Regions from separate parts of the Pseudoalteromonas sp. TP27 genome, predicted to be linked through region 1. Evidence: predicted binding sites of a transcription regulator. Region 1 holds the regulator's gene; each other region holds the start of a gene.

Region 1 (7,545 bases):
AAGCATCAAGTGCTATTGTGTCACTCGACCCGCAAGACGGTAGAATTAAAGCCATAGTAGGTGGTTACAGCTTTGAACAAAGCCAATACAACCGCGCGGTACAAGCTAAGCGTCAAGTTGGCTCTAATATAAAACCGTTTATATACTCAGCAGCGCTTGAAAAAGGTTATACGCTTGCGTCTATATTAAACGACGCACCTATAAACCAATGGGATAAAAGCCAAGGCGTAGCATGGCGTCCTAAAAACAGCCCTGCTGTATACAATGGACCTATTCGAATTCGCCGCGCTTTAGCGCAGTCTAAAAATGTTATTTCGGTGCGTTTGCTACGCGGTGTAGGGTTACAACGTACAGCCGATCACTTATTGAAATTTGGCTTTAAAAACGCTGACATTAATCGCAGTGAATCACTAGCGCTTGGTAGTGCTTCTATCACTCCCCTTGAACTTGCCCGAGGTATGAGTACGTTTGCCAATGGTGGCCACTTAATTGAACCTTACTTTATTTCAGAGATTCAAGATGCCTACGGCAATGTATTAGTTGAAGCAAACCCTGCTCTTGCCTGTGACGAAGAGTCTTTACCAACATACAATGAACTCTCAATACACAATAGTAACGTTGAAGTGGATCAACCAAAAAAGTGTGCACCGAGAATTATATCTAAGCAGAATGCATTTTTAATAGCTGATGCAATGCACAGTGGTATTTGGGGCGGCGGAAGCTGGGCTCATAAAACAGGTTGGAGTGGTACAGGTTGGCGCGCACAAGCCTTAGAACGTCGCGACCTTTCGGGCAAAACAGGCACAACAAACGATTCTGTAGATACTTGGTTTAGTGGTTTTAACAGTAAAGTGATGACTTCTGTATGGGTTGGGTTTGATAACCCTGGCAACTCTCTTGGTCGCTCAACTTACAATAACAACCTTGATAGTAGCCAAATATCTGGAGCTGAATCGGGTGCTAAAACAGCACAACCTGCATGGATTGAGTTTATGAAAGCCGCACTTGAGGGAACACCTGAAGCGCCAATTGAACCGCCTGAAGGGCTTGTTTCAATCCGCATTGATTTAGCTACTGGCTTGTTGAGTCATAAAAATGACTACACAAGTCGCTTTGAATATTTTGAAAAAGGCACCGCCCCTACAAAGTATGTGCTATCTCAGCCTAACGATATATTTGAAGAAGACACAAAAACTGAAGAAGAACTATTTTAATAATATGTATGTAATACAAAAACGGCCGCTTATTTAAGCGGCCGTTCTATTTTGTATAAATATAAAATCTATTTTAATACCAATCTGCTTATATATGGGGTCTATTTAACGTTAAGAAAATTACGCTAGAACTAGGCAAAAATCTTTGTATCTAGTTGTTCTCGGCAATTGCTCCCTGCATTGCTCTACCTCCTGCATCCATGCAGTCGTAAATAAAAAATTTTTAACGACGTTATAGTGCAATTTAATTCGTTAAATTGATCAAAGATTTATGCAGGTTGGTATAAGTTTTGAACAAGCCAATATAAATCTGAATGAATACCCGCTGCGGTTACTTCCCTACCTGCCCCAGGTCCTTGAATCACTAATGCGTTGTCGTTGTACCACTTACTATTAATTACAAAAATATTATCGCCCGGTGTTAAATTCACTAACGCATTACCATTTGGCACATACGCGATTCCCACTTTAGCAATTACTTTATCGTTTGTAATTTCTAATAACCCGGTGTACCTAAGTACTGAATTTTTAGCTTTTGCTGCGGCTGTATGCTCTTCAATGAATGCATCTAGCTGTGCTTTTTTATTTAAAAAGTCATCCCAGCTTCCCAGCGCAAGCTCATCTGGCATTAATGCCGATAAGCTAATATCGTCAAGTTCAAGCTCTACACCTAGCTCTCGAGCTAAAATAAGTAGCTTACGCTGCATATCACGCCCAGATAAATCTTCGCGAGGGTCTGGCTCTGTGAATCCCATTTCCTGTGCTTCTAGTACCAACTCAGAAAATGCGGTAGAACCATCATATTTACTACATAACCACGAAAGCGTGCCTGAGAAAACACCTTCTATACGTGTTATTTTATCGCCACTATTTTGCAAATCTGCCAAGGCAAAGTTAATAGGTAAACCAGCGCCGACACTTGTATTATATCGCCAATATAAGTTGCGCTCTGCCAAATTATTTCTAAGCGTTTGATACCAGAGCGTAGGCGCTGTACCCGCATATTTATTTGCACTAATTAAATGACAATCGCTTTGGACAAAACCAGTATAAAGCTGACTAAATTGCTCGCTAGCGGTAATATCAATGACAACTTTATGCTCGTAATCAAGCTCGCTAATTGCATTTAATAAATCACTACTTTGGTATTTTTTTGCCTCAAGCTTCCATTGTTTTTTCCATGTTTGAGGATTAACTCCACTTGGATTAAACAACATCTCTTGAGAGCGTACTAATGCAACTAATTTAATGCTAAAGTCATCTGATAAACGCTCAAATTGTGCCGATAACTGCTTAATAAAAGCATCACCTACGTTACCAAGCCCCGCAACTATAATTGCTATTTCTTGGCCTTTATTAATTAGCTTATCGTGTAAAGCACTTTGTATATCGCTATCTATAAATTGATCGGTAAGTAATAAAGCATAGCCAGTATCTTGATGGACAAAACGAGGTTTTATGCTGTGGAGTTTTAATAAACCTAATGCTTGTAAGCTTAATGTATTAACATCTTGCTCAGGCGCTACAATTGCACAGCCGTTTAAATTTGACTCACTAATATTTGCCCTACCCGCAAAATAATTAATAACCAGATAAGTTTGTGCTGCTGGTACTACCAAATACACTTCACCATTGTGATTAAAGTGATGCAGGCTATGCTGAATAAGCTGACTAACACTTGCAACCTCTCCCTCACTTAATCCTTCAACCATTAATAGGTCCACATTTTGTAAGGTGGTTATAAAACGTTTTTTCTTCGCTGCTCCCTCTTTTACGATATCGGTTGGGCTTGCTTGCACATCAAAACTACTGCGAACAGCTAGCTTAATATCGGTATTTTTAAGAGGCGATAGCGTTTTAGCATGTAAAACAGGATTACCTAAACGAGCCAGTAAATTAGCTTGTCCACGGCAAATTTTGCCGTATTTAATCGCTTTTTGCACTTTACGTGGATCAGTACTAAACACTCCTTGCGTATCAGTCCAAATACATACTTGCTTAGCATTACAATAATTTGCAAGCAGTGTTGCACTGTAATCACTACCATTACGTCCAAGCGTTACTGTCTCGCCTTTAATATCTGCGGCAATAAACCCAGTAACAACATTTATTTTATTAGGTAAAATTAACTGCCCACATTGCTGCACATTTTTTGCATGCATTAATTCGCCATCACTTAAGGTAAAAAGAGTACGTGCATCTTGAGCGCATGCCTCAATATTTAGTTGCTGTAAATAAGTAGCGAGTAAACGTGCTGACCACAGTTCGCCATGTGCAAGTAATGCAGCCTCTTTTAGTTGCTCAGCTTGAGCACGTTCTGCAATATAGCTAAGTTCGATACTTAGTGTTTTAAGTGCAATTCGTTTTAAATCGGCTTCTAATAGCTGATCTATTAAATCACTTTGATGGTTATTTAACTGCAATAGAATATCGGCTACTGCTTGAGTATCTTCTTTTTGATAACTTTGCCAAAGTAATACTAGCGTATCGGTTGTCTTACCCGCAGCCGATACCACCACACAATCACCCGGTTGAGTATGCGTAATTATTATTTTTGCTACGCTTTGATAGCGATCGCTTGAGCTTAAACTCGAGCCACCAAATTTATGTATACAATTAACCATATTTATACCAATTCGCTTAATTAAGTGGTCTATTTTGAGGTAAGAAAACCGTGTCGATAACAAAGCAAATATTTCGTTATTTAGTTGTTATCACTAATTGCTCCTGCATTGCTCTGCATCCATGCAGTCGTATATCAGAAATTTTTAACGACGTTAGCGTCTGGTTTAATCCCTCAAATTGATTAGGTATTATTGTGGGTTGGTATTACTTACCAAAGCGCCGGACGTACTGCACTTAATTTAACGCTACCACCAGAAGTACCAGCCCCTTTGCCTACACGGCCAACATTTTTATTTTGCCCTGGTTTTACAAGTTTAAACACGCGCTCAAAATCAGCGACTAAATCGTGTATATCTTCAATACCTACCGAAATACGAATAAGCGTATCGCCAACACCCGCTTCTAAACGTGCTGTTGCATCCATGCCTGCGTGCGTCATGGTTGCAGGATGACAAATTAAGCTCTCTACGCCACCTAATGACTCAGCTAAACTAAACGTTTTAAGGCTAGTTAAAAATGCTGCAGCGTCGTTTATATCGCCTTTAATATCAAAACTAACCATGCCACCAAAGCCAAGTTGTTGTGCTTTAGCAAGCTCGTGTTGAGGATGTGACTCAAGACCTGGGTAATAAACTTGGCTTACAAATTCAGAGCTTTCTAAGTACTCAGCTATTGCCAGTGCATTTTCTTGATGCTGCCTTAGGCGCACATTTAAAGTACGTAAACCACGCAGCGTTAAATAACTATCAAAAGGTGCGCCCGTAATACCAATGTTATTAGCCCACCAAGCAAGCTCATCGCCTAGCTCTTGTGTTGCTGTAATAACAGCGCCACCCACAACATCTGAGTGTCCGTTAATGTATTTAGTAGTTGAATGCACCACAATATCGACACCAAACTTAATAGGGTTTTGTAAGGCAGGAGACAAAAACGTGTTATCTGCGGCAACCAATGCACCGCATTGTTTTGCAACATCGGTAACCGCTTTAATATCTGTTAAACGAAGTACTGGGTTACTTGGGGTTTCTATCCAAATAAGCTTAGGTTTAATTGCTAAAATTTGTTGCAGGCTTTCTGCTTTTGTTAAATCGAGTATTTCGAGCTTTAGTAAGCCGCGTTTTTGTAATGATGTAAATAAACGATAACTACCACCATAACAATCATGTGGAATTACTAGCGTATCGTCACTGTTAAGTAGCTGAGTAGCTAAATGTACGGCAGCCATGCCTGTAGCCGTAATTATGCCGCGAGCACCACCTTCAAGCTTAGCAAGCGTTTCAGCTAAAATATCCCGATTAGGATTGCCGCTACGACCATAGTCATACTCGCGTTTAGTATCAAAGTCGGCAAACGAATACGTAGTCGATAAATAGATTGGCGGTACTACCGCTCCATGATGCTTATCAGCATCAACGCCGTTACGCACAGCAATGGTTGCTTTATTTTCTTCGCTCATATTCGTCACCTGATTAATTTGGATGTTTAGACGTCTAAAAGAGTAAATTATCCATTTTGATAAGTCAAAGTATTTTAAAGCTCTAGATGGCTAAAAACAAAGATAGCCATAACTAACGCCACAATTAAGTTTGTTAAAGTGCGCCTATATTTACATCCACAATAGGCTTATTAAGGTAGATCTGTATCTATTATTTGACTATCTTTTTTAAATCGATAGAATTTCACGCATATTTACACGCTTTTTATGCCGTGTGAGAAATTAATAATCTGAGGCAACGATACATCTTATGGCTAAATGGAATGGTGAGTATATTCACCCATACGCAGAACACGGGAAAAAATCAGAGCAAGTTAAAAAGATCACCGTTTCGATCCCGCTAAATGTATTAAAGGTATTAACTGACGAACGTACACGCCGTCAAATCAACAACCTTCGCCATGCTACAAATAGTGAACTATTATGTGAAGCATTTTTGCATGCTTTTACTGGCCAACCTCTACCAAATGATGACGACCTACGTAAAGATAACGCAGAAAAAGTACCTGAAGAAGTTAAAAAAATAATGCAAGAAATGGGTCTAGAAGTACCCGTTTTAAACGAAGAATAATGCCAATTCCATTAAGTATGTGATCTAAATTTTACGCCGAAAAAATAATTCAGTTCTAGGCGTAAATTGATGTAAATGGTTATTCCCTTTGCGAAATTTACAACAAAGAAATGGGTTGTTTTAGCAAGTAAAATAGATCAGCTATTTATTGGAATTGGTATAAATATTACAAAGACATAAAAAAACCTCAGTTAATACTGAGGTTTTTTTATGTCTAAATTTTATTGCATAGATCTACTGTATAGATTTACTGCATATAATTTTCTGGTAAATCAATTTGTGCTACACCCGACTCAAGAGCAGCAAGTGCAACAGCTCTTGCTATACGCGGTAGTAAACGTGGATCCATTGGTTTTGGAATAATATACTGCGCACCAAATTCTAGTTTATCAACACCAGCGGCTTTTAAAACTTCTGCAGGTACTGGCTCTTTGGCAATACTACGAATAGCCTCTACTGCAGCAATTTTCATTTCATCGTTAATAGCGCTTGCACGTACATCAAGTGCACCACGGAAAATAAACGGGAAGCATAAAACATTATTAACTTGGTTAGGGTAATCAGAGCGCCCTGTTGCCATAATTAAATCGTTGCGTGCGCCGTGCGCAAGTGCAGGATCAATCTCAGGATCTGGATTTGAACACGCAAACACAACCGGTTTTGCTGCCATTAGCTTTAAATCTTCAGCCGCTAATAAGTTAGGGCCAGAAACGCCTACAAATACATCCGCATCTGCAATTACATCTTGCAGCGTACGTTTATCGGTATTGTTAGCAAACAGTTGTTTGTATTCGTTTAAGTCATCGCGACGAGTATGAATAACACCTTTGCGGTCCAGCATGTAAATGTGCTCACGCAGTGCACCACACTTAATTAACAGCTCCATACACGCAACTGCTGCAGCGCCAGCCCCTAAACATACAATAATTGCATCTTCAATTGATTTACCTTGTACTTCTAGCGCGTTGAGCATACCAGCAGCCGTTACAATTGCAGTACCGTGTTGATCATCATGAAAAACCGGAATACTACAACGTTCAATCAATGCCTTTTCAATTTCGAAACACTCTGGGGCTTTAATATCTTCAAGGTTGATACCGCCGAAGGTGTCGGCAATGTTGGCAACCGTATTAATGAAGTCTTCTGTTGTTTTGTGCTTAACTTCAATATCAATAGAATCAAGCCCTGCAAAACGTTTAAACAATAACGCTTTACCTTCCATTACTGGTTTAGACGCTAAAGGACCTAAATTGCCAAGTCCTAAAATTGCAGTACCGTTAGTGATAACCGCAACCATATTACCTTTACCGGTATATTTATATGCATTAGCAGGATCTGCAGCAATTTCACGTACAGGTTCGGCAACACCTGGGCTATACGCAAGTGCGAGATCATGAACCGTTTCAGCGGGCTTTGTTAGCTCAATGCTAATTTTACCAGGTACGGGATGTGAGTGATAATGTAGTGCTTGTTCACGAAAGTCAGACATAACGCGATGGTATCCTGCAATTTAAGTTAAAGTGAGAGGTGGAGTCTTGGGGTACGATACCCTTATTATTTTTAAATTCCAAGCAATATCAGGTCTATCCTGTTATATGCTATATCCTTTGATTTTAAGAGGTTTTTCAGTAACTTTGCAG
Region 2 (7,545 bases), on a different contig from region 1:
GTGCATACCACTGCACCGCATTATCTTTATGAATACGCCCTTGGAACGACAGCATTTCTTTATCTATTTGATAACCAAAGCTACCCGCAAGTGGATAAAGTGCTTTTTGAATATCTTTATAGCTTGACGCCTGCGAACCACCTTGTGCAAGCATAGCTGCAGTTAACGCAGCAACGCCTTTTTTACCTTGAGGGTCGGCAGCCGCACCGGTATTGAATAAAAAGTTAACATCAATTAATGGCGAGCTATTCGTTTTATCAAGTACTTTAAATACAGGTGCCGCAGGTGCTTGTTCAAGCTTTGCAGTAAGCGCATTTAAATCAACTTCTTGCTCAAACCCTGGGGCTTTATCAAGTGCCGACATCGTTAATGTGGTACGTGCGTTATCAGTAAAGTATTTATTAGCAACGGCTTTAATATCTGCGCTGGTAATGTTATCTGCCGATTTATACAGCTGGTTTATAACCTCAGGATCGCGCTCAAAATGCATGTAACTGGCAAGGGTTGAAGCAATCGCTTGCGACGAATCAAGGCCATTAATAAAGCTGTATTTAAGGTTTGATTTTAAATCATTCAGCTTTTGCTCATCAACAAGCTCTGTACGTGCTTTTGCATAAGTGCGGTTAATAGCATCGCGCGCAGTGGCTAAATCGTCTGCGTTTTCTACCTTAACAAATACGTGTAATAAACCCGGATCTTTAGTCTCTGGGTTATAGGTAAACATTTGGCTCGCTATTTGTTTGTCGACCACTAGCTCTTGATATAAATCTGAATTATTTGAAAAATAAAGTTGTGAGATTAAATCAAGTGCTGCTCTGTCTTTTTTAGCAGGCTCCCACGCAGCGCCTTTGTACGATACAAGTAACCAATGCCCTGGTAGCGCTTCATCTTGCTGGTGCAAATATTTTGGTGCTTGTTGCACAGGCTCTGCTTTAATGTCAGCAACGTAGTTACCTTTTTTCCAGCTGCCCCAATGCTTTTTAACCATTGCCATTGTTTCTTCTGGCTCTACATCGCCCACAATTACCAGCGATACATACTCAGGCTTGTAAAATTTAGCAAAAAACTCTTTACCGTACGCCATTTGATCGGGCATGGCTTCTATGTCTTTAAAAAAGCCCATAGTGGTGTGTTTATACGTGTGCTTATCAAACGCTTCTTCGCGTACAGCGCTTAATAATTTACGAACTGGGCTCGCGTTGTTTTTTAAGTACTCACCTTTTACCGTTTGTGCTTCGGTTCTAAATTGCTCTTCGGTGTAGGTTAAGTTTTGAAAAATATCAGCTTCAAGCTCAAGTACTTTATCAAGATGCTGCTTTGAAAAGTTTAAATGGTAATTTGTGTAATCGTTTGTTGTATACGCGCGGTTATCAACCCCTGAATTTTTTAATATGTCTGAATACACATCTTCAGGGTATTTTTGTGAGCCTTTAAACATCATGTGTTCAAAAAAGTGAGCAAAGCCTGTTTTGCCCTCTTCAACTTCGTTACGCGATCCAACCGATACCGGTATTTGCAGCGACACGACATCGGGGTAATCGGTTTTAACAACCATTACGCGTAAGCCGTTTTCTAGTTCTTCAATTAAGTAATCTTGTGAAAAAACACGATCATCAGCTTTATTTACTTGTTCTTGTTGTGCTGTTGTTTGCGTGCTTTGGTTTTGCTGCATGGCGCAACCTGTTAACGCAAGCGATACCGCTAAGCTGGTTGCTAATAATTTAAATTTCATTGTTGTCCCTTTTTAAATTGAGCAAATTTATTGTTAGGTTATTAATACGATTATGCCTTAAAGCGAGTAAATGTAAGAGCCTTAGCCCATTTTTTATGTAAACAACTGTGTCAATCAGCCAGTTTATTAAATTATCAGTATGAATATTCCTCACCTAAGTTGAAAAACTTTCATTAAATAAATCTATCTAGACGTCTAAATGGCTGCTATATTAAATCCATCAACACGCACTTGGCTGGAATGAGGATTATGGCTTTATCATTAAAAGAGAAAATAGAGGACACCAAACAAGGTGTTTACCTTATTGGTACTACGCCGCCTAAAATTGGCACCGATAAAGCGCAATTAAAAACCATTGCAGAAAAGCTATTGGGTCGCTTACACGAAATTGAATACGACGGCGTAATAATTTACGACATTCAAGACGAAAGCAGCCGTACAAACCAAGCGCGCCCATTTGCGTTTAAACAAACCGTTGATCCGCGTGAATATAGCCATTTAATTCGTAATTTATCTGCACAAGATGTAATTACTTATAAAAGTGTGGCACAGCGTGGCGTAGGTGAATTTAAAGATTGGTTAAGTGAAACTAAAAACGACTACGATTTACAAAATGTAGTTTTAGTAGGTAGCCCGTCATCGGTAGGCGATATAAAGTTAAGCCTGCCTGATGCATATAAAGCATTGGCTGAGCAATCAGATGATTTCTTTTTAGGTGGCGTTACTATTGCTGAGCGCCATTCAAGCAAACGAAATGAGCATGAACGATTAATAGAAAAAACAGCACAAGGTTGTCAGTTTTTTATATCGCAAGCTGTTTACGACGCACAAGCTACTATAGAGTTAATCACTAGCTACGCGCGTACATGTAAAGCACAAGGTATTACACCACAACGTATTATATTAACGTTTACCCCGTGCGGCGGCGAAAAAACCTTAGACTTTATGAAGTGGTTGGGTATTTCAGTGCCAGAAGCTACAAAATGGCGCATGCTTGATGCAGACAATACCCTAAGCGAATCAGTGCGTATTTGCCGCGAAAACCTCGACTTAATAATTAAAAGCTGTGCACACCTAGACGTGCCACTGGGCTTAAATATTGAAAGCTTAACAAACCGTAAAGAAGAAATTGACGCGTCAATTAACTTATATCGTTTATTAAAGGCCATTATGGAATTAAATCTAGCTGAAAAACTAATAGCTTAAAGGCTAGGTTAGAGCTAATTAACACCCTTCTTGGCAAGCCTCATGGCTTGCTTTTTTATGGGCAAAGATTAGGGTCTGTTGATCTTTGCGGATTAAAATTTGTTCAAACTAGGGACTATTTAATCACGGCGCGAAATTTGTAACCTAGCGGGCTAAGTAAAAATCGAGCAACAAAGAGTAAATAGCCCCTAGGAAGAACCCTTTGGGCAGCGCCTGTTTGGCATTAATGCTACGTTATCGCCTATTTATGGGGAATAACCACACTGCATAGGCTCTGCCTTGCCTAAATACCAAACAGACTGCTGCAAATTTAACTTTGAAAGGTCAACAGACCCTAAGTAAACTGCTTTTGTTATTACGCTTTTTTGGCTAGCTTATACGCTTGTTTATTTTTATACATTGCGTGGTCTGCATCATTTAATAGCGCTTCAAAGGGCTGCTTTTGTTTATTAGTAAAACTATAACCAATACTAAGCGATAATTCGCAAATCTCCTCTTTGAGTAAGGCTTTTGAGTACTCAGAAGATATTTTATCCATGATGTAGTTAATCTTACTTTTATCGCTTACTTGCATTACTGCAACAAACTCATCGCCACCTAAGCGCCCTACTATATCAGCATCTCTTAAATGCGTTTTTAGCGTATCTGCCAATATAATTAAGGCTTTGTCGCCCACTTCATGTCCGCAGGTGTCGTTTAATTTTTTAAAGTCGTTTATATCGATAAACAAACAACACACGTCAAAGCCTAAACGTAGCGCTAAGTTAAGTTTTTGCTGGGCTAATAAGTTAAGTGCTCGGCGATTATAAATATTCGTTAATGAGTCTAACATGGCTATTTCGCGCATTTGCTCATAGCTATACACAAGCGCTAAGTCGTCTTCAATTAAATCGCGTAGTTGCTCTATGAGTTCAAAGTATTCATCGGTGTAACTTGTTATTTTGGTGTCTTTTAAGCACAGCGTGCCAAACACTTCGCCTTCAGGCCAATGAATAGGTAAACCCAGATAGGATTCAACACCATCTTCAACGACTTCTGGTAGGGTGTTCCATGCATTATTATTACTTGCATCATTAACATATAAAATATTGTTAGTTTCGGCGACGTGCCGACAAAAAAGAGGAGTTTGAGGGGGAAGTATCGGGTTGTTCTCAAAGCTAGAGCCGCCTTCGTTACTTCTAATAACAACGCGATAGCCTTTGCTTGTTGCCTGAACTATATAACCCGACGGGGCTGAAAAAAGCCCCGTTATAAGGTCGATTGTTTTTTGCCATTTATGCAAAGATATTTGGCCATCAATACCAGAAAATGCCCATTTATCAGTTTCAAACATTAACTTTACCTCGGCTATTTAGTAGCTCCAGTATAGGCAAAAAAGCAAAGTAAAAGCTATTATTTACGACGTCTACTTGGCTCTCTTTTGCCAGTGATGCGTTTTTTATCGCGATCTTTTCGCGACTTATTGGTGTTTTTACGGTTATCTTTTGGCTTTTTATTCGGATCAGGCTCGTAGCCTTCTAACCATTGCGGCGTTAAACGCGTATCGAGTAGTACTTCAATTTCTTCTAGTAGCCATTGCTCGTCAATACTTACCAGCGACATAGCAAGTCCTTGTTCACCAGCACGACCTGTACGGCCAATACGGTGCACGTAATCTTCTGCTATGTATGGTAGCTCAAAGTTAATTACGTATCTAAGTGTAGAAATGTCTAAACCACGCGCAGCGACATCGGTTGCAACAAGTACGCGGGTAATACCTTCTTTAAAGTTTTGCAGTGCTCGGTCGCGTGCACCTTGCGATTTATCGCCATGGATTGATTCGGTTTTTAAACCGTCTTTACACATTTCTTTAGCTAGCTGATCAGCCATTTGTTTTGTACGCGTAAAAATAAGCACTTGGCGCCAGTTTTTCATGCCAATCATATGCGATACAAGTTCGCGCTTACGATCCTCGTCTACCGAGTAAATAACTTGCTCTACTTCAACCGCGGCTGAGTTACGTTTATCAACTTCAATTAGCTCTGGATTTTTAAGTAGCTTTTTACTTAGCTCAAATACGCTGTCATCAAATGTAGCCGAAAAGAGTAGAGTTTGGCGATCGCCCGGGATATGTCGCAATATACGTTTAATTTCATCAATAAAACCCATATCAAGCATGCGATCGGCTTCGTCAAATACAAGCGAATCTACACTTGAAAGTATAACGCTGCCTTTAACTATATGATCGAGCAAACGACCTGGTGTTGCCACTATAACTTGCGCTGTTTTAAGCGCTTTTATTTGTGGGCCTATACTTGCTCCACCATAAGCTAAAGCGCCATTGATATTAGTGCCTTGTGCGTACTTTTCAAAGCTAGCAAATACTTGCTGAGCAAGCTCTCGTGTTGGCGTTAAAATCACAATGCGGGCAAGGCCTTGCTCATCTTTTTTAGGGGTATTTAAAAGCTTATGTAACAGCGGTAAAACAAACGCAGCAGTTTTACCCGTGCCTGTTTGCGCGCTGCCCATTACATCACTTCCGGCTAAAATAGGCGGAATAGTTTTAATCTGAATTGCGGTAGGCGTAGTGTAATTATTTTGCTCAATCGCTGTTAATAATAACGGGTCGAGATTAAGTGATGAGAACGTAGTGGCAGACATAGGCTTAGCTTTAAAATAACAAAGAGCGCTATTGTACGCATATTACTGTACTGCGTAAATTAACCAATCCAGAAAAGTATCCAATCCCTCGGCTAATCTAGCTGTACTCTTAAAACCAATAAAAAAGGCGCTAAATAACAACGTATTTAGCGCCTTTTTATAATTTTATATAGCTTTAAGCGGGTTTTAACGTCGCTTTACGTTCGTTGTAAAACGCGATTAAATCGTCAACTGTTGCTTGGCAATATTCACGAATACCCGAAACTACCATGTGCTTTTCACCAAAACCGACTTTCTCGCCGTTTTCGAGTAAATTAAAGCGCAAAGTAATTTTTCCGCGTTTACCTGCATACTCAAAACTTGGTTCAGCAAATTCAAGCGTAGGTGCTTTAATATCAAGGTTATCAAGATTAATAATCATTGATTCGTAAATAACCATAGGGCGAGCAGGGTTTATCATTACCTCTTGTTTACCCATTAATGGAATAATTACGTGTGGAAACGCAGCACCTGAAAACTCAACATAGTTTTTTATTAGGCTGTTTGTAAGTGTTGGGCATTGGCTGGTTTTACCGTCGCGCTTTACCTTTAAGATAACTTTGTCGCCATTGGTGACATCAAACTCGTCAGCTCCCTCAGGAAAATTAAGTTTGGTGTTTTCATCAACCATTCCGGCAAAGGTAAATTCCATTCGCTCACTTATGCCATAGCGATCTAACACTAAAGAAAAAAGTAAGTCTCCTGGCGCGCAAAACTTTTTAGCATCTTTGTCATGAAGTGGATTGTAGTCATCGGCAACACATTTTGCGAAACGACAACCTTGCTCACGAGAGATAGAAACGTAATCAGCATGTTGCTGAAAATAAGGACTTAACATAGTTTTTTCACTGCTTAAACTGCTTATAACCTATCTATACTACCAGAAAAAAAATACTGAGAGGTCGAATCTGTTAGATTAGTTGCTAAATAAAACAGAGCAATAAAAAACAATGACTTTTTATTTGTTAGCGCTGTCGGTTATATGTGTTTTTCCGTACTGCAAAGTATCAATAATGCGGCCCCCCCTTTGGCACTACTTACTAGCTTTAAGTGTAATAACTAAATTGGACTAACTAAATTGGACTGACTAAATTGGACTGACTAAATTGGACAGCCAATCTAATTGAACAAATAAAACTGTGCTATGAAATTTACTTTTTCAGCTCAAAATTTATCTTTTACTATTGGGTTATTTTATTTCACCCATAAAATAATCCATTATCACTCTTAAACCTATAAATAACTAAATTGGACAGCCACTCTAATTGAACAAATAAAACTGGGCTATTTTTATTTCACCCATAAAATAATCCATTATCACTCTTAAACCTAAGTTACACGCATGAAAATGGCTGCATGGTGAACAACTAAATTTGACAGCCACTCTAATTGAACAAATAAAACTGTGCTATTAAATTTACTTTTTCAGCTAAAATTCAACAACTAAATTTGACAGCCACTCTAATTGAACAAATAAAACTGTGCTATTAAATTTACTTTTTCAGCTAAAATTTATCTTTTACTATTGGGTTATTTTTATTTCACCCATAAAATAATCCATTATCACTCTTAAACCTAAGTTACACGCATGAAAATGGCTGCATGGTGCAGTTGTGATTTATTACTGAATAGTTTTACTGAGTAGTTTAAGCTTTATGCCAATAGCTTTTCGCAGTTACTGATATTCGCTCGCCGCTTTCGGTTTAAGTTTTCACAATAACTTTCTTGTGAGACTGGCCTGCCCACTGCGCCATGAAATACGCGCGTAAATTGGGTTGTAAGCTTTAACCAGTTTTCTGGAGATATATTCACCCTTTCGAGTAAAGGCAAGTGTGTACTCTCAATATACCCTCGCTTATCTTCTCGTATACAACGTCCTGTTAGCTCAACAAGTTCAAGGTACGATTTAAGCTCAAAGGGTAGCCCTT
Region 3 (7,545 bases), on a different contig from region 1:
AAAGGCATCAGTACATGGCATAGATACAACACGTACCTTTTTACCTTGGCTGCGTAGTTCGCTTGCTGAATCTTGTGCTAGTTGCACTTCAGAGCCCGTCGCAATAAAGATAATCTCTGGGTTGCCGTCACAACTAAGGATGTAACCACCCTTCTTAACATCTGCTAATTGCTGTGCGTCACGCGCTTGTTGCTCAAGACCTTGGCGAGTAAAGATAAGCGATGTAGGGCCGTCTTTACGCTCAATAGCTTGTTGCCATGCAATTGCCGACTCAACTTGGTCACACGGGCGCCAGTTGTATAAGTTAGGCGTTAAACGCATGCTTGCAATTTGCTCTACTGGTTGGTGAGTTGGACCATCTTCACCTAAACCAATTGAATCGTGCGTGTATACAAAAATGCTTGGTTGCTTCATTAATGCAGCCATACGTACAGCATTTTTTGCATATTCAACAAACATTAAGAACGTAGCACCGTAAGGAATAAAGCCTTTATGAAGAGCAATACCATTCATAATTGCTGACATACCAAACTCACGTACACCGTAGTAAATGTAGTTACCGCTTGCATCATCGTGTGTTAAACCTTTAGAGCCATCCCAAATTGTTAAGTTTGAGCCAGCTAAATCGGCTGAGCCACCCATAAATTCTGGTAATAACGGACCAAATGCATTTAGTGCATTTTGCGATGCTTTACGAGACGCTGGGTTTGCTGGGTTTGCTTGTAATTGCTCAATATACGCTTGAGATTTTTCAGCCCAATCGCCAGGAAGTTCGTTGTTAATACGACGCTTGTATTCTGACGCTAGCTCTGGGTATGCTTTTGCGTATGCTGCAAATTTTTCGTCCCAGCTTGATTCAAGCTGTTGGCCTTTTTCTTTGCCATCCCATTGTGCGTAAATATCATCAGGAATTTCGAACGCATCGCCAGTCCAACCTAAAAATTCGCGAGACGCTTTAATTTCGTCATCACCTAGTGGAGCACCGTGACAATCGTGGCTACCTGATTTATTAGGTGAGCCGTAACCAATAATTGTTTTACAACAAATTAGTGATGGCTTATCGGTAACGCTTTTAGCCTCTGCAATTGCAGCACTTACAGCGTCGCTGTCGTGGCCATCAACACCACTAATTACATGCCAGCCATATGCTTTAAAGCGCGCTGGCGTGTCATCTGTAAACCAACCTTCTACTTCGCCATCGATTGAAATGCCGTTGTCATCCCAAAATGCAACAAGTTTACCAAGGCCTAATGTGCCAGCAAGTGAACCCGCTTCATGAGAAATACCTTCCATAAGGCAACCGTCGCCCATAAATGCATAGGTAAAGTGATCAACAATATCGTGACCTTCACGGTTAAACTGTGCAGCTAGCGCTTTTTCAGCAATTGCCATACCTACGGCATTTGTGATCCCTTGACCTAATGGACCCGTAGTAGTTTCGATTCCTGGTGCATAGCCATATTCAGGGTGACCTGGTGTTTTAGAATGCATTTGACGGAAGTTTTTAATTTCGTCCAGTGGTAAGTCGTAACCACTTAGGTGCAATAGAGAATATATAAGCATTGAACCGTGGCCGTTTGAAAGAATAAATCTGTCACGGTCAGCCCACTCTGGATTTGTTGGGTTATGCTTTAGATAATCGCGCCATAGTACTTCTGCGATATCGGCCATGCCCATAGGGGCTCCAGGGTGACCAGATTTGGCCTTTTGTACTGCGTCCATTGACAAGACGCGAATAGCATTTGCAAGTTCTTTGCGAGATGGCATGAATTCTCCTACCTTTATGTGTATTTGCGCGGGTATTTATGTAATCGTTTATGCTCATAAGTCACTTAAGAGCTTTTATGGCACCATTCTTACTTATTGTGGGGGCTGTGTGCAATTAAAAACCCTATAAAAATGAGGCATTATGAATATTTTTTAAGACCAAAAAGTTATTATACATTTTATTTAGACGTCTAGGCGTAAAAACACTATGCAAGGTGTTTTGTTTTCGATAAAATACGCCCCTTAATTTTTTAGCGCTAATACCGACGTTTGTGAAGCGCAATATTTGTGAGCAGAATTACAATGGCAAAACATTTATTTACTTCTGAATCAGTTTCTGAAGGTCATCCGGATAAAATCGCCGATCAAATCTCTGATGCGGTACTTGATGCTATCCTAGAGCAAGACTCTCATGCCCGTGTTGCATGCGAAACTTACGTAAAAACCGGTATGGTTATGGTTGGTGGTGAAATCACTACTAGCGCATGGGTTGATATCGAAGAAATTACACGTAAAACAATTCGTGACATTGGCTATACAAATTCAGACATGGGTTTCGATGCAGACTCGTGTGCTATTTTAAACACTATTGGTAAACAGTCTCCTGACATTAACCAAGGTGTTGACCGTACTAGCCCAGAAGAACAAGGTGCTGGCGACCAAGGCTTAATGTTTGGTTACGCATGTAACGAGACAGAAGTACTAATGCCTGCTCCAATTACTTACTCACACCGTTTAGTTCAGCGCCAAGCTGAGGTTCGTAAAAGCGGCGAGCTTAACTGGTTACGTCCAGATGCAAAATCTCAAGTTACTTTTGCATACGAAAACGGCAAACCAGTAGGTATTGATGCAGTGGTACTTTCTACTCAGCACAGCGAAGATATTTCACAAAAAGATTTAGTAGAAGCGGTGATGGAAACAATCATCAAGCCGGTACTTCCTGCTGAACTTATTACAAGCGCGACTAAGTTTTTCATTAACCCAACAGGTCGCTTTGTAATTGGCGGACCAATGGGCGATTGTGGTTTAACAGGTCGTAAAATCATTGTAGATACATACGGTGGTATGGCTCGTCACGGTGGTGGTGCTTTCTCTGGTAAAGATCCATCAAAAGTTGACCGTAGTGCTGCATACGCTGCACGTTACGTAGCTAAAAATGTAGTGGCTGCTGGCCTAGCTGATAAGTGTGAACTTCAAGTTTCTTACGCTATTGGTGTTGCAGAGCCTACTTCTATCAGCGTTGAAACGTTTGGTACAAGCAAGCTAGAAGAAAGCCGTTTAATCGAGCTTATTCGTGAACACTTTGACCTACGCCCTTACGGCTTAATTCAAATGCTTGATTTAGAGCGCCCTATCTACCTTCCTACAGCGGCTTACGGCCACTTTGGTCGTGAAGAGTTCCCTTGGGAACGTACAGATAAAGCAGACGCACTTCGTGCAGCGGCTGGCCTTTGATTGGCTAAGTAAATATAAAAAAAGCGCCAATTGGCGCTTTTTTTATATGTAAACTAATTGAGTAAAAGCAGCTTTAAAAGCTACTTTTAAATCTATTAATCCATTCCTTTAGTAAGTAACTGCCACGCTGTAGCCATATACTTATTATAAGCTTGCTCTGTTGCTACATCAATTGGTTCAAAAGGCTGCGGCTTAAGTGGTGCTAAGTTAATCCGATCCTCTGGTTCAACTTTTTGATACTCATATATTGACGAAAAATCACCACGCCAAAGCTGTTCTGGTTTACGCACAGTTTGAAAACCAAATACAGTACGATCTTTAGGTTGATTTAATAGCGACTGGCCCATGCTATAAAATGTCGTATTTTGCGGTGCTATTAAGTTTAATAATGTAGGTGCAATATCCATATGGCTCGCTAATTGATCGCTCGATACCCAGTTTGGATTTACACCTTTACCATAAATAACAAGCGGTACATGTGTTAGTTCATATAGATCAGGGCGATGATGTAAATAACGGCGACTATAGTGATCACCTGTAATTACAAATAATGCATCTGGGTAGCGCTGCTCCATTTTACGAACAAATTGACCAAGCATTTTATCGGCATACCATAAATGCCCTAATACGTAAGGGTCTAATAAGTCATCATCTAAAGCTTGAATTTCCTTTGGATAGTCAGCAACTGATTTTAAAGGATACCCATACTTATCTAAATCTAAGTTAAATGGCCCGTGGTAACTCCCACTCATGATTAAGTTAAAACTTTTTTCATCTGTTTCAGTATCGACTAAATCAAATAACTGACCATCATCAATTCCCCACACACCAGCACTTCCTTTACCTCCAGTGTCTGCAGCCGAAAATACTTTATCAGCTCCTTGTGAAAGCACATATTCGCCTATATTTTGCCATGACAGCAAGCCGCCATAATAAAATCGACTTTGATAACCTAGTTGCTCAAGTTGATTAAATATTGATAACTTACTCGCTGGTTTTTGTGGTCCAATACGGCTCATGTTAACGCCCGAAAACGCTATACCAGACATAAGGCTAGATAGCGAATTCATAGTACTGCTTGCTGCAGGTAATACATTATTTAAATATATACCTTTACTAGCTAAATTACGTAGTTCATTAGTTAAATTGAGCGATGTATATTTTTGCTGTAACGGCCAAGCATCATAACTTTCCATAACAATAAAAAACACTTGTGAAGGTGCCGCTAAAATTGGCGCACTGGTTTTTTTCTCAAGCGTCGCTAAAGGGTTATCTATGTCAGGTGCATTTTTTCGTAAGTAAGGATTGTGACCATTTAAACCAAAACTTTGTAAATCATTATAATCTTTAATGGCATATATGAAGCTTCGAAACGGATTTATTACAAGGTTATTTACAAAAGCATCTGTCGTTACTGCTGACCATTTTCGAGAAGCAGGACGAGTTTCAAATGATCCTCTTATTGCACAAACAAATAAAACAATAATCAATGCAACTAAAATCGTACGCTTTAATATATTAGTGGTGAAAAGGTGATTGATAGCACTATAGCTTTTCCTATCAACTAGTTTATTTATTTTAAATGCTATCGCTAATAAAATAACTAAACTAACTAGGCTACCCCACGGTTTATATTGCTCGATTACAGTTAATGCAATAGCTTGTTGATCGTCATTTAGCCCTTCAAACATAAAAAAGTTAAACTGGCTTCCATATTCAGCAATGTAAGTAATACTCGTTATACATAGTATTGTTGACGTAATGAAAAATATTCGGCTTGTATATATACGTGCTTTTCTAACCCATTGTCCTAAACGTAGAGGCTGTAAAATACAGTTTAAAATAAAAACAATACTAAAACAGACCCCCGTCGCGGCAGAATCGAATGCTAAACCCGCTTTTAATGTCACTATTATTGAATCAATATCTAGTTCTGAAGTAATACGATCACTAAAATGAATTAAAAAGAAAATCCGAAAGCCCATAAAAAGTAGTACACCAGCAAACCAAAGAGTGGCAATACGTCCGCTTTCTTTTACAAATTCTAGCCAGCGGCTAGATGGAAGTGTGTGTGTTTTTAGCAAAATCCTGTACCTAATATATTATACCCCTAGGAAAACAATTTTACTTGTTTAAGCTATTTCAACAAGGAAATAGCTATAATTACTTGTAATTAAAGAAAAAACTTTACATATGAAATATTACATTCACATTTAATTGCAAGTAATGGAATATTCTATTGAAATACTAATCAACTTTTTTTGTAAGTAATCTCTTGGGAAATAGATATGTTTAACAATTTTATTTTACATAGAGATACATTTATCAAGGGGTTCGGTTTATACTCGCTTCATTATAAAGCTTTAGGGATAGTTAAATGGCCGATAACTTTCGCGTTATATTTGCAGGACTTGCCGATAGCGTTGACATAAAAACAGCATGTACAAATTTAGCTGCAAAATTAAAAACGTCAGACGAAAAAATAGCTCTTTTTTTTAAAGGTAAGCCACTGTTTGCGCCAAGTAATAAAGACAAAGCATTAAAACAAGCTAAGTTACTAGCAAGCTTAGGCATTAAAAGTAAGCTTCAAGCTGTTTCAAGCGCTATTCAAAATAGCTCTGCCCCTACTGCAAATGACAGTCAACGTGATGAACGTATTTTTGATGCACTCGATTACATCACTAGCAGCTTAATTCGCCTTGAAGAAAAACTAGATGAGTTAGAGCAACGACTTCCTGACGTTCAATTAAAAACACCAGACGAAAATATTGACGAATGGCAAGATGACGACCTAATGCTAGATGATGACTTAGCGCCTCCTAAAAAACGCAGTAACTTACTTTTATATTCATTGATTGCAACTGCCACTATTTTGCTAATCGTACTGGCTGTTTTTTTAATTTTTCCCGATTTATTCTCTTTTTAAGAATGGCTAATTAATTTAATGAGCAATAAACGCGCAAAAATAAGAGCTGAAATTCGTGAAATTCGTAATAACTTATCAAATAATCAGCAAATAATTGCTGCTCAATTGCTAAAAATGAATTTTATTCAACATTTAAAAAGCGAAAAAACAACGAATTCAAAGCATATTGCCATTTATTTAAGTAATGATGGAGAGCTAGACACCTCATTGTTAATTAAAGAATTATGGAGTTTAAATCATGCTGTTTACCTACCTATAATACACCCATTCAATGGCGCTAATTTACTATTTCAGCGCTATGAGAAAAACTCACCCATGAGAGCAAATCGCTATGGTATCTTGGAGCCTAAGCTGAACTGCTCTCAAATATGCCCATTACCAGTGCTTCATTACCTCCTTATGCCATTAGTTGCATTTGACAAACAAGGTAATCGCCTAGGAATGGGAGGTGGGTTTTACGACCGGACATTGGCATGTTTACATGAACAAAATTGGCAAAAACCACAACTAATTGGCCTTGCACATGAATGCCAAAAAGTTGAAACTTTACCAATAGAATCGTGGGATGTACCACTTAAAACCATTATCACCCCAGATAAAACATACAGTTGGTAACAATTAAATTTGATTACTAACCGCATATTTCTGACATACATGAGCACAAAGCAATGACACAAGACGAATTAAAAAAAGCAGCTGCTTGGGCAGCACTCGAGTTTATAAAAGAAAACACTATTGTAGGTGTGGGTACAGGCTCTACTGTTAATCACTTTATTGATGCCCTTGGCTCAGTAAAGGACACTATTGTAGGCGCTGTATCTAGCTCAGAAGCTTCTACTGCGCGCCTACAAGCGTTAGGTATTGAAGTATTTGAGCTTAATAACGTTGCTGCTTTAGATGTATACGTTGATGGTGCTGACGAAATAAACGCTCAGAACGAAATGATTAAAGGCGGCGGTGCAGCCCTTACTCGCGAAAAAATAGTAGCTGCTGTTGCTAAGCAATTTGTGTGTATTGTTGATGACACCAAATTAGTAGATACATTGGGCGATTTTCCGCTTCCGGTAGAAGTTATTCCGATGGCGCGCAGCTACGTTGCACGAGAATTATTAAAGCTTGGTGGTGACCCTGTTTATCGCCAAGGTGTAGTTACCGATAACGGTAACGTTATATTAGATGTATTTAACTTAAAAATTACCAATGCTAAACAACTTGAAACACAAATAAATTCAATTGTTGGCGTAGTTACCAACGGCCTATTTGCGATGCGCGGCGCTGATAAAGTGATTATCGGTACTAAAAATGGGCCACAAATTAAATAGGATGAGGTTATGAGTAAGGTATCGTTAGCAAAAGACAAGATTAAAATTCTCTTGCTTGAAGGTGTTCACCAAAGC

Evidence for each region. The regulator MetJ, encoded in region 1, represses methionine synthesis genes. The targets are predictions, from matches to a motif close to TAGACGTCTAGACGTCTA.
Region 2: a site for MetJ is predicted at 1,921-1,938, ahead of PX700_RS07775 (methylenetetrahydrofolate reductase). Genes of this name have one in related genera too.
Region 3: a site for MetJ is predicted at 1,952-1,969, ahead of metK (methionine adenosyltransferase). Genes of this name have one in related genera too.

The regions. Positions count from the first base shown of each region.
Region 1 is NZ_JARDAK010000007.1:71,326-78,870, reverse strand. Features, by position in the region: gene PX700_RS10360 (penicillin-binding protein 1A) at 1-1,214, shown strand, start outside; gene metL (bifunctional aspartate kinase/homoserine dehydrogenase II) at 1,484-3,838, opposite strand; gene metB (cystathionine gamma-synthase) at 4,048-5,295, opposite strand; gene metJ (met regulon transcriptional regulator MetJ) at 5,585-5,905, shown strand; gene PX700_RS10340 (malic enzyme-like NAD(P)-binding protein) at 6,153-7,394, opposite strand.
Region 2 is NZ_JARDAK010000005.1:3,920-11,464, reverse strand. Features, by position in the region: gene PX700_RS07780 (M16 family metallopeptidase) at 1-1,732, opposite strand, end outside; gene PX700_RS07775 (methylenetetrahydrofolate reductase) at 1,982-2,938, shown strand; gene PX700_RS07770 (sensor domain-containing diguanylate cyclase) at 3,294-4,271, opposite strand; gene PX700_RS07765 (DEAD/DEAH box helicase) at 4,331-5,578, opposite strand; gene PX700_RS07760 (DUF3581 domain-containing protein) at 5,754-6,455, opposite strand; gene PX700_RS07755 (transposase) at 7,271-7,545, opposite strand, start outside.
Region 3 is NZ_JARDAK010000008.1:117,203-124,747, forward strand. Features, by position in the region: gene tkt (transketolase) at 1-1,767, opposite strand, end outside; gene metK (methionine adenosyltransferase) at 2,071-3,222, shown strand; gene PX700_RS11515 (LTA synthase family protein) at 3,318-5,306, opposite strand; gene PX700_RS11520 (hypothetical protein) at 5,600-6,148, shown strand; gene PX700_RS11525 (5-formyltetrahydrofolate cyclo-ligase) at 6,167-6,763, shown strand; gene rpiA (ribose-5-phosphate isomerase RpiA) at 6,817-7,470, shown strand; gene serA (phosphoglycerate dehydrogenase) at 7,480-7,545, shown strand, end outside.